Regions from separate parts of the Kitasatospora sp. NPDC059599 genome, predicted to be linked through region 2. Evidence: riboswitches for the same ligand, from Rfam matches in the RefSeq annotation. Region 2 holds a riboswitch; the other holds the start of a gene.

Region 1 (4,203 bases), on a different contig from region 2:
CAGCAGCAGCGCGTGGCGATCGCCCGCGCGCTGGCCATGAAGCCCAAGCTGATGCTCTTCGACGAGCCCACCTCGGCGCTCGACCCGGAGCTCGTCGGCGAGGTGCTGGACGTCATGCGCGGGCTGGCCGAGGAGGGGATGACGATGATCGTCGTCACCCACGAGATGGGCTTCGCCCGCGAGGTCGGCGACGCGCTGGTGTTCATGGACGGCGGCGTGGTGGTCGAGTCCGGCAACCCCCGTGACGTCCTCACCGACCCGCAGCACGAACGCACCAAGGCCTTCCTGTCCAAGGTGCTCTGAACCGTCACCGTCGGCGCCCGGCTGGCAGCTCCTGCCGGGCGCCGATGCTCGCCCGAGTCGTTGGGGCACCGCACGGGTAATAGGCTGGAAGCAGTCAGCCCGTTACCGATTTTCTGGAAGGACCGCCGTGGAGCTCGCCTCGTACGCCGATCTCGCCGTTCGACTGGTGAACACCGAGGAGCCCGAGCGCGGCACCGACACGCTGACCTCCGTGGACGCGGTGCGCGCCCTGTTCTCCGACTCGTCGCGGGCCGCCGCGCTCGCCGACGAGTCCGACCTGCCCCGGCTGCGGGCGGTGCGGACCCGGCTGCGCGGGGTCTTCGAAGCCGCCGCCGAAGGGGACGAGACCCGGGGGGTCGACCTGCTGAACAGCCTGCTGATGGAGTACCCCGTCAGCCCGCTGATCTCCGGGCACGACCACCTGGACGACGCCGGACGGCCGCGCTGGCACCTGCACCTGGCCGACAACTCGCCGACCGCCACCGCGCACTTCAGCGCGGTCGCCTGCATGGGCCTGGCCGTCCACCTCACCGAGTTGGGCGCCGACCGGCTGGGCATCTGCCAGGCCGCGCCCTGCCGCAACGCCTACCTGGACACCTCGACCAACCGCTCCCGGCGCTACTGCTCGGACCGCTGCGCGACCCGGGCCAACGTGGCCGCCTACCGGGCCCGCAAGCGCCAGGAGGCGGAGGCCGCACTGGGCGGCGGGGCGTAACCGGGCGACGGGGCGCAACCGGGCGGCGGGGCGCAACCGGGCGGCGGGGCGCAACCGGGCGACGGGGCGCAACCGGGCGGCGGGGCGTAACCGGGCGACGGGGCGCAACCGGGCGACGGGGCGCAACCGGGCGGGCGGCCGCCCGGGATCAGACCTCCTCCACCCAGACGCCGAGGCGCCGGGCCAGGCCCGGCACCCGGGCCAGCCGCGGGGAGAGCAGCAGCCGCTCCAGCCGGCGGCCCGGCGCCAGCCAGGCCGGGCTCGGGCGCAGCCGCAGCAGCACCCGGCCGAGCACCAGGTCGTCCGGGACCGCGCCGTAGCTGCGGCTGTCGCTGTCCACCGGGCGGTTGTCCGACAGCAGCCACCAGCCCCCGGACCGGCGCTCGGCGGCCCGCTTCACCACCAGCAGGTCCTGCTGGAAGGGGTGCCGGAAGAGCACCACGGCCCCCGGCCGGATCGGCGCGCCGTAGCGGACCAGCAGGCGGTCGCCCTCGTGCAGGGTCGGGACCATCGACCGGCCCGCCACGTCGACCAGCCCCAACGGCAGCGCGCCGCCCCGGTCCCGTCCCCCCGGTTCCGTGCTCCGTGCCACGACTCCTCCTCCCGCGCCGCCGGCCCCCAGTCTGCCGTACGGAGCGTCACCTGTTCGATGTCCGGAATACCCCGGTTCCGGGTCCGCCTTTTGCCCTAGGCCCACCGCCCGATCGCGAAACCACGAGGGCGGAAGGGTAATCTCGGGCGCGGGAAGACGATCTAAGGAAGGACTCCCATGTTCTCTCGTCTGTTTGCACCGCGTGCCACCGCTCACGCCCACTGTGACCTGCCCTGTGGCGTGTACGACCCGGCGCAGGCCCGGATCGAGGCCGAGTCCGTCAAGGCCACCCAGGAGAAGTACCAGGCCAACGAGGACCCGCACTTCCGGGCCCGCGCCGTCATCATCAAGGAGCAGCGCGCCGAGGCCGTCAAGCACCACATCTCGGTGCTGTGGAGCGACTACTTCAAGGCCCCGCACTTCGAGAAGTACCCGCAGCTGCACCAGCTGATCAACGACACCCTGAAGGCCGCCTCGGCCGCCAAGGCGTCCACCGACCCGGCCACCGGCCAGGCCCTGCTGGACCTGATCGCCGAGGTCGACAAGATCTTCTGGGAGACCAAGCAGGCCTGAGCCTGACGCGTCGCCACCCGACCGCCCCCGTCCGCACCGCCGGACGGGGGCGGTCGTGCGTCCACGCCCGGACCGACCCGGTAAGGGTTGCCTGCCCTGAGTGACTGTTATGCTGCCAGGGCGTCCGAGGGGGAAGTCCGGTGTGAATCCGGCGCTGACCCGCAACGGTGAGCACGGCCCGCACCAGCGGTGCGGCCGCGCCAGCCCGATCGCCCCCGGTCGCTGACCTCCCGACAACTCGCCGCGGACTGCGAGGGGAACGGCGCCCCGGCACGCCCGCGGCCCGCGCCCGCCCCGGCACACCCGCGGCCCGAGGCAAGGCGCACCCGTGAACCGCGCACCCACGACCCGTGCGGTCGGCCCGCCCGTCCGCCGAATACCCGCCGTCCCACTCGCCGTCGGCCTCGCCGCCGCGCTGCTGCTCTCACTGGTCTGCGGGGTGGCGTTCGGGTCCTCCGGCATCGCACTGCCCCGCGTGCTGCGGCTGCTGACCGCCGGTCTGACGGGCGGTCGGCTGGACGCCGACGAGGCGGCCGCGTACGCGATCGTCTGGGAGATCCGGCTGCCCCGCACCGTGCTGGCCGCCGTGGTCGGCGCCGGACTCGCCGCGACCGGCGTCGCCGTCCAGGCGCTGGTGCGCAACGCGCTCGCCGACCCGTTCGTCCTCGGCATCTCCTCCGGCGCGGCCGTCGGCGCCAACGCCGTCCTGCTGTTCGGCGCCTTCGCCTCGCTCGGGGCGTGGGCGGTCTCCGCCTCCGCCTTCGGCTCCGCGCTGGTCGCGATGGCGCTGGTCTACCTCGCCGCCCGCACCGCGTACGGGCTCACCCCGCTGCGACTGGTGCTCACCGGCACGGCGCTCTCCTACGGCTTCTCCGCCGCCACCACCCTGATGGTCTTCGCCGCGGACCGCGGCGAAGCCGCCCGGGACGCCATGATGTGGCTGCTCGGCAGCCTCGGCGGCGCCACCTGGGGCTCGGTGCCGATCGCCGGCTGCACCGTGCTGGCCGGGCTGACCTACCTCGGCTGCGCCGCCGGCCGGCTCGACGGGCTCGCCATGGGGGACGAGACCTCCGCCTCGCTCGGCGTGGACCCGGACCGGCTGCGGCGCGAGCTGTTCGTGGTGACCGCCGCCGTCACCGGCACGGTGGTCGCGGTCAGCGGGGCGATCGGCTTCGTCGGACTGCTGGTGCCGCACCTGGCACGGATGCTGGTCGGCGCCGCGCACCGCCGGGTGCTGCTGGTCGCACCGCTCGCCGGCGCGCTGCTGCTGGTCTGGGTGGACATCGCCTCCCGCACCCTGCTGGCGCCCGCCGAACTGCCCGTGGGGGTGTTCACCGCCGTGCTCGGCGTGCCCGCCTTCCTGCTGATGATGCGCCGGCGCGGCCACGCCTTCGGAGGCCGACGGTGACCGACTCGAACGGGGTGCCCCGGATGCCCGATCCCGCCCATCCCGCCGGCCCCGCCGACCCGACCGGGACCGCCGGCCGGACGGAGACCGCCGGCCGGGCGCGGGCCCAGGACCTCGCCGTCGAAGCCGTCTCGGTGGAACTGGCCGGCACCCGGCTGGTCCACGAGGTGAGCCTGGCGGCGGCCGCCGGGCAGGTGGTCGGCCTCGTCGGCCCGAACGGCAGCGGCAAGTCGACCCTGCTGCGCTGCGTCTACCGGGTGCTGAAGCCGGCCGGCGGCGCCGTCCGGCTGGACGGCGACGACCTGTACGCGCTCTCCGCGCGCGCGACCGCCCGACGGGTGGCCGCGCTGACCCAGGAGCACTCCGCCGAGTTCGACTTCACCGTCGCCGAGGTGGTCGCCATGGGCCGGCTGCCGCACCGGCGCGGGTTCGGCGCCCCGACCGACGCGGACCGGGAGCGCTGCGCCGGGGCCCTGCGCAGGGTCCGGGCGGACCACCTCGCCGGACGGGGCTTCCTGAGCCTGTCCGGGGGCGAGAAGCAGCGGGTGCTGTTCGCCCGCGCGCTGGTCCAGGAGCCGCGCCTGCTGGTGCTCGACGAGCCCACCAACCACC
Region 2 (4,203 bases):
CCGGAAGGGTCTTGGTGTCCTCGATGTTCTGTGCCCGGTCGATGGAGCGGTACGACAGGACGTGGCTGCCCGGGGTGTTGAGGAGGATCGGGCCCGCATAACCCGTCCAGCCGTTCCCGTCGATGTCGTACTCGGTCCTGGCCGTGCCGCTGATGTCGTCGGTCGCGCCGAGGGTGACGGTGACGTCGGTGTTGTTCCACCCGGCGTCGTTCGGGGGCGGATCGGCGGTGGCGGTGGTGACCGGGGCAGTGGTGTCCGGCGGTTGCATCAGCCGGGCCACGTTGTCGTCGAATTCGCGGACCGCCTCCGGCTCCGGGAGCGGCGGCATGCCGGGATGGCCGATCGCTCCGCCGGTCAGCTTCAGATGCGCCCAGTCGTCGTATCCGGCGAGCGAGGTCATCGCGCCGTCGCCGTCGATGTCGGCGGGGACGGGCACCTGGTCGACGTTGCCGTCGCAGTTCCAGTCGACCCAGTTGAGGCTGGTCGAGGTGGTGACGTACTTCTTGACCGCTGCGCAGTAACGACGGATGCCGTAGGGCACGGTTCCGGTGGGAGGAACGGTGTTCTCGTCCAGCCGGTTCTCGTCGAGGCCGGTCGCCACCCGCGAGTAGTCGATGTACGTGGTGGGCCCGCTCGTCATCCCCGACCCGTACGAGTAGTTCATCACGCTGAAGTACTGCGGTTTGAAGTTGACGGCGTCCCCTCCGCCGTGATCCAGGCTCAGATTGTGGCCGAGTTCGTGCATGAGGATGCCGGCTTGATCGTCCTCGGTGCCGACGTGGTGCGGCTGGTTGCCGAGTGCGAGGACGAAATCGCTGGCGCCGCGGGGAGCGTAACCGTTCCAACTGCTGCCGGGGGCGAGCAGGTGAGCGGAGAGCGCGTAGTGGAACACCGGCGAACGGCCGGCACTGACGAAGCCACCGGAGGCCGTCTTGATCTTGTAGAAGTCGTCCCACACGTAGTTGCACGCGTCATTGTCCGGGTCCGGGTTGCTCGGATTCGGGCAATCGCCTTTGAACGTGCCGAGGTTGTCGACCTCGGCGACCTGCCGTGCCCGGCTCAGGGCTCCCCAGGTCCGGCCGGTGGAGAAGTCGAGGATGCTGTCCGGGCCGGCGTCGACGTGCAGGTTGATGCCCGGTCCGGGGGCTCCTCGACGCTGGTAGGGCGCGTTGGCGAAGGCGTCGACCACCCTCTTGATCGCCTGGGCGGACAGCTGGTGGCTGTGGACGTTGCCGGGAGTGTCGTCCGCCATCCAGTCGAGGTGGACGAAGATGTCGGGCCGGTTCACGTCGGCGCCCATGCCTGGCAGGTCGATGTGCTTCATCGGGCTGCCGTCCCCCGGATCGATGTCGACGCCGTGGAGCTTCCAGTCGTCGGGGATGCCGTCGCACATCCGTGAGTTGCAGTCGAAGGCGTAGTTGACGGTGGTGTGGTCGCCGTCCCCGCCGTCGCGGGAGAGCGCGTAGCCGTTCGGGACCGTCTCGTCGTAGCTCTGCCCGCCGACGGCTGCGTTGTCCCAGTGCAGGCGCAGGTTGGGGCCCTTGTCGTTGTCGATCCGGTAGAAGGCCGAGCCCTCGGTGCCCGTTCCGGCCCCGCAGGACACCGACTTCCAGAGCGCCACCTTGCCCGGCTCGATCCGGGCCGGTGGCTCGGTCTCCCAGCACCCGTGCTGGAGGTAGTGGTCGGTCAGGATCAGCGGGAGGTCGCTGTTGTTGGTCAGGACCACCGAGGTGCTGCGGAAGTCCGCCGTGACAAGGGCGGAGGCCGGCGCCGGGTGGAAGCCCATGCCCGTTCCCGTCAGTACCAGGCCGAGGACGGCCAGGGTTCGGCCTGCTCGCGCTCGCCAGGAGCGTGGGCGCCTGCCGCGATCGAACCTCATGAGTCTCATGTCTCCGTGTTTCTGTCGCCGTGTCCGCTCCGCCCCACGCGCTCACCTTCCGGCGGACACCGGCCCCGGGCACCCGGACGGGGACCGAACGGGGGCGGAAGACAAGCCTTCGGTCCGGATCGGTTCACGCGGTCGGGCGATCGGGGAGCCACTGCCGTCGGCGTTTCGAGACGGTTCGGTCCGGCCGGGTGACGGCGGAGGTGGCGTCTCCCGCGCGGCTGGGCGCGGGCGGCCGGGCGGCCGGGCGGCCGGGCAGGTGGGCGGGCGCGGCGCGCGGCCGGGGCTCTGGACTTACTAGGACGTCCAACTATATGGTCGAGGGCAGGTCCGCGGTGTCAGGGAAGCCGGTGTGAGTCCGGCACGGTCCCGCCACTGTGACCGGGGAGTTCGTCCTCGCAGGTAGACGGCCACTGGCAGCCAGCCGGGAAGGCCCGGGGGCGGGCGTGGATCCGGGAGTCAGGATACCGGCCGCGGGTGGTTCGTGTTTTCCACGAGGATGGAGACGACACGCATGACTCGGGCTGCTGATCCGTACGGGTGCCGACGAGGCTCCCGTGCCGCTGCCGTGCTGCCGACCGTCAGGGCGCCCCGCTTCTGACGGTCCGTCAACTGCCGTACACCGTGCCGGCGCACAACCGTGCGCGCGGTCGCCGGTGTCGGCGGTGCCCCCTCCATTCCTCCTCTCCCCACCCATGTCGAGAGAAGGAACCGATGGTCCGTGAACTGACGCACTTCGTCGCCGGCAAGCGCACACCCGGCTCGTCCGGGCGGTACGGCGACGTGTACGACCCCAACACCGGCCGGGTGCAGGCCCGGGTGCCGTTGGCCGACCGCGCCGAGGTCGAGGCGGTGATCGCCGACGCCGCGCAGGCCCAGCCCGCGTGGGCGGCCTGGAACCCGCAGCGGCGGGCGCGGGTGCTGCTGCGCTTCCTGCAGCTCGTCGAGCGGGAGAAGGAGGAGCTGGCCCGGCTGCTCTCCGCCGAGCACGGCAAGACGGTGGCCGACGCCCACGGTGACCTCCAACGCGGTCTGGAGGTGGTGGAGTTCGCCGCCGGGATCCCGCACCTGCTGAAGGGCGAGTTCAGCGACAACGCCGGCACCGGCATCGACGTGTACTCGATGCGCCAGCCGCTCGGCGTGGTCGCCGGCATCACGCCGTTCAACTTCCCGGCGATGATCCCGCTGTGGAAGGCGGCGCCCGCGCTGGCCTGCGGCAACGCCTTCGTCCTCAAGCCCTCCGAGCGGGACCCGTCGGTGCCGCTGCGCCTCGCCGAACTGTTCCTGGAGGCCGGGCTGCCGCCGGGCGTGCTCAACGTGGTCAACGGTGGCAAGGAGGCCGTGGACACCCTGCTGGAGGATCCACGGGTGCAGGCCGTCGGCTTCGTCGGTTCCACGCCGATCGCCCAGTACGTGTACGCGACGGCCGCCGCGCACGGCAAACGGGCGCAGTGCTTCGGCGGCGCCAAGAACCACATGATCGTGATGCCGGACGCCGACCTCGACCAGGCCGCCGACGCGCTGGTCGGCGCCGGGTACGGCTCGGCCGGCGAGCGCTGCATGGCGATCTCGGTGGCCGTCCCGGTGGGGGAGGAGACCGCGGACGCCCTGGTGGCGAAGCTGGTCGAGCGGATCGCCGCGCTCAGGGTCGGCCGCTCGGACGACCCGGCGGCGGACTTCGGCCCGCTGGTCGGCGCCGACGCGCTGGAGCGGGTCCGTGGCTACCTGGACCTCGGGGTCGGGGAGGGCGCCGAACTCGTCGTGGACGGACGGGACTTCCGCCTGGAGGGCCACGAGGACGGCTACTTCCTCGGTGCCTCGCTGTTCGACCGGGTGACGCCGGACATGCGGATCTACCGGGAGGAGATCTTCGGCCCGGTGCTGACCGTGGTGCGTGCCGCGGACTACGAGGAGGCGCTGCGGCTGCCCAGCGAGCACGAGTACGGCAACGGCGTGGCCATCTACACCCGGGACGGCGACACCGCCCGGGACTTCGCCCGCCGGGTGAACACCGGCATGGTCGGGGTCAACGTGCCGATCCCGGTGCCGATCGCGTACCACACCTTCGGCGGCTGGAAGCGCTCCGGCTTCGGCGACCTCAACCAGCACGGCCCGGACGCGATCCGCTTCTACACCCGCACCCGCACCGTCACCTCGCGCTGGCCCTCCGGGGTCAAGGAGGGCGCGAGTTTCACGATGCCGACGATGGGATGAGCGCGATGAACGACCTCACCGAGGACCAGCGCGCCGTCGCCGAGACCACCCGGGCCTTCGCCCGGGAGCACCTGGCGCCGAACGCGGTCGAGTGGGACCAGGCC

Evidence for each region. A riboswitch is a leader RNA that binds a small molecule or an ion and turns the genes downstream of it on or off. The one in region 2 is predicted to bind cobalamin.
Region 1: linked by a shared signal. The riboswitch ahead of ACFV04_RS33040 (FecCD family ABC transporter permease) and the one ahead of ACFV04_RS31815 (CoA-acylating methylmalonate-semialdehyde dehydrogenase) in region 2 are both predicted to bind cobalamin.

The regions. Positions count from the first base shown of each region.
Region 1 is NZ_JBHWCL010000128.1:10,045-14,247, reverse strand. Features, by position in the region: gene ACFV04_RS33060 (amino acid ABC transporter ATP-binding protein) at 1-303, shown strand, start outside; gene ACFV04_RS33055 (CGNR zinc finger domain-containing protein) at 431-1,018, shown strand; gene sodX (nickel-type superoxide dismutase maturation protease) at 1,167-1,529, opposite strand; gene sodN (superoxide dismutase, Ni) at 1,788-2,183, shown strand; cobalamin riboswitch at 2,271-2,419, shown strand; gene ACFV04_RS33040 (FecCD family ABC transporter permease) at 2,512-3,591, shown strand; gene ACFV04_RS33035 (ABC transporter ATP-binding protein) at 3,588-4,203, shown strand, end outside.
Region 2 is NZ_JBHWCL010000119.1:3,426-7,628, reverse strand. Features, by position in the region: gene ACFV04_RS31820 (OmpL47-type beta-barrel domain-containing protein) at 1-1,786, opposite strand, end outside; cobalamin riboswitch at 2,184-2,376, shown strand; gene ACFV04_RS31815 (CoA-acylating methylmalonate-semialdehyde dehydrogenase) at 2,600-4,099, shown strand; gene ACFV04_RS31810 (acyl-CoA dehydrogenase family protein) at 4,096-4,203, shown strand, end outside.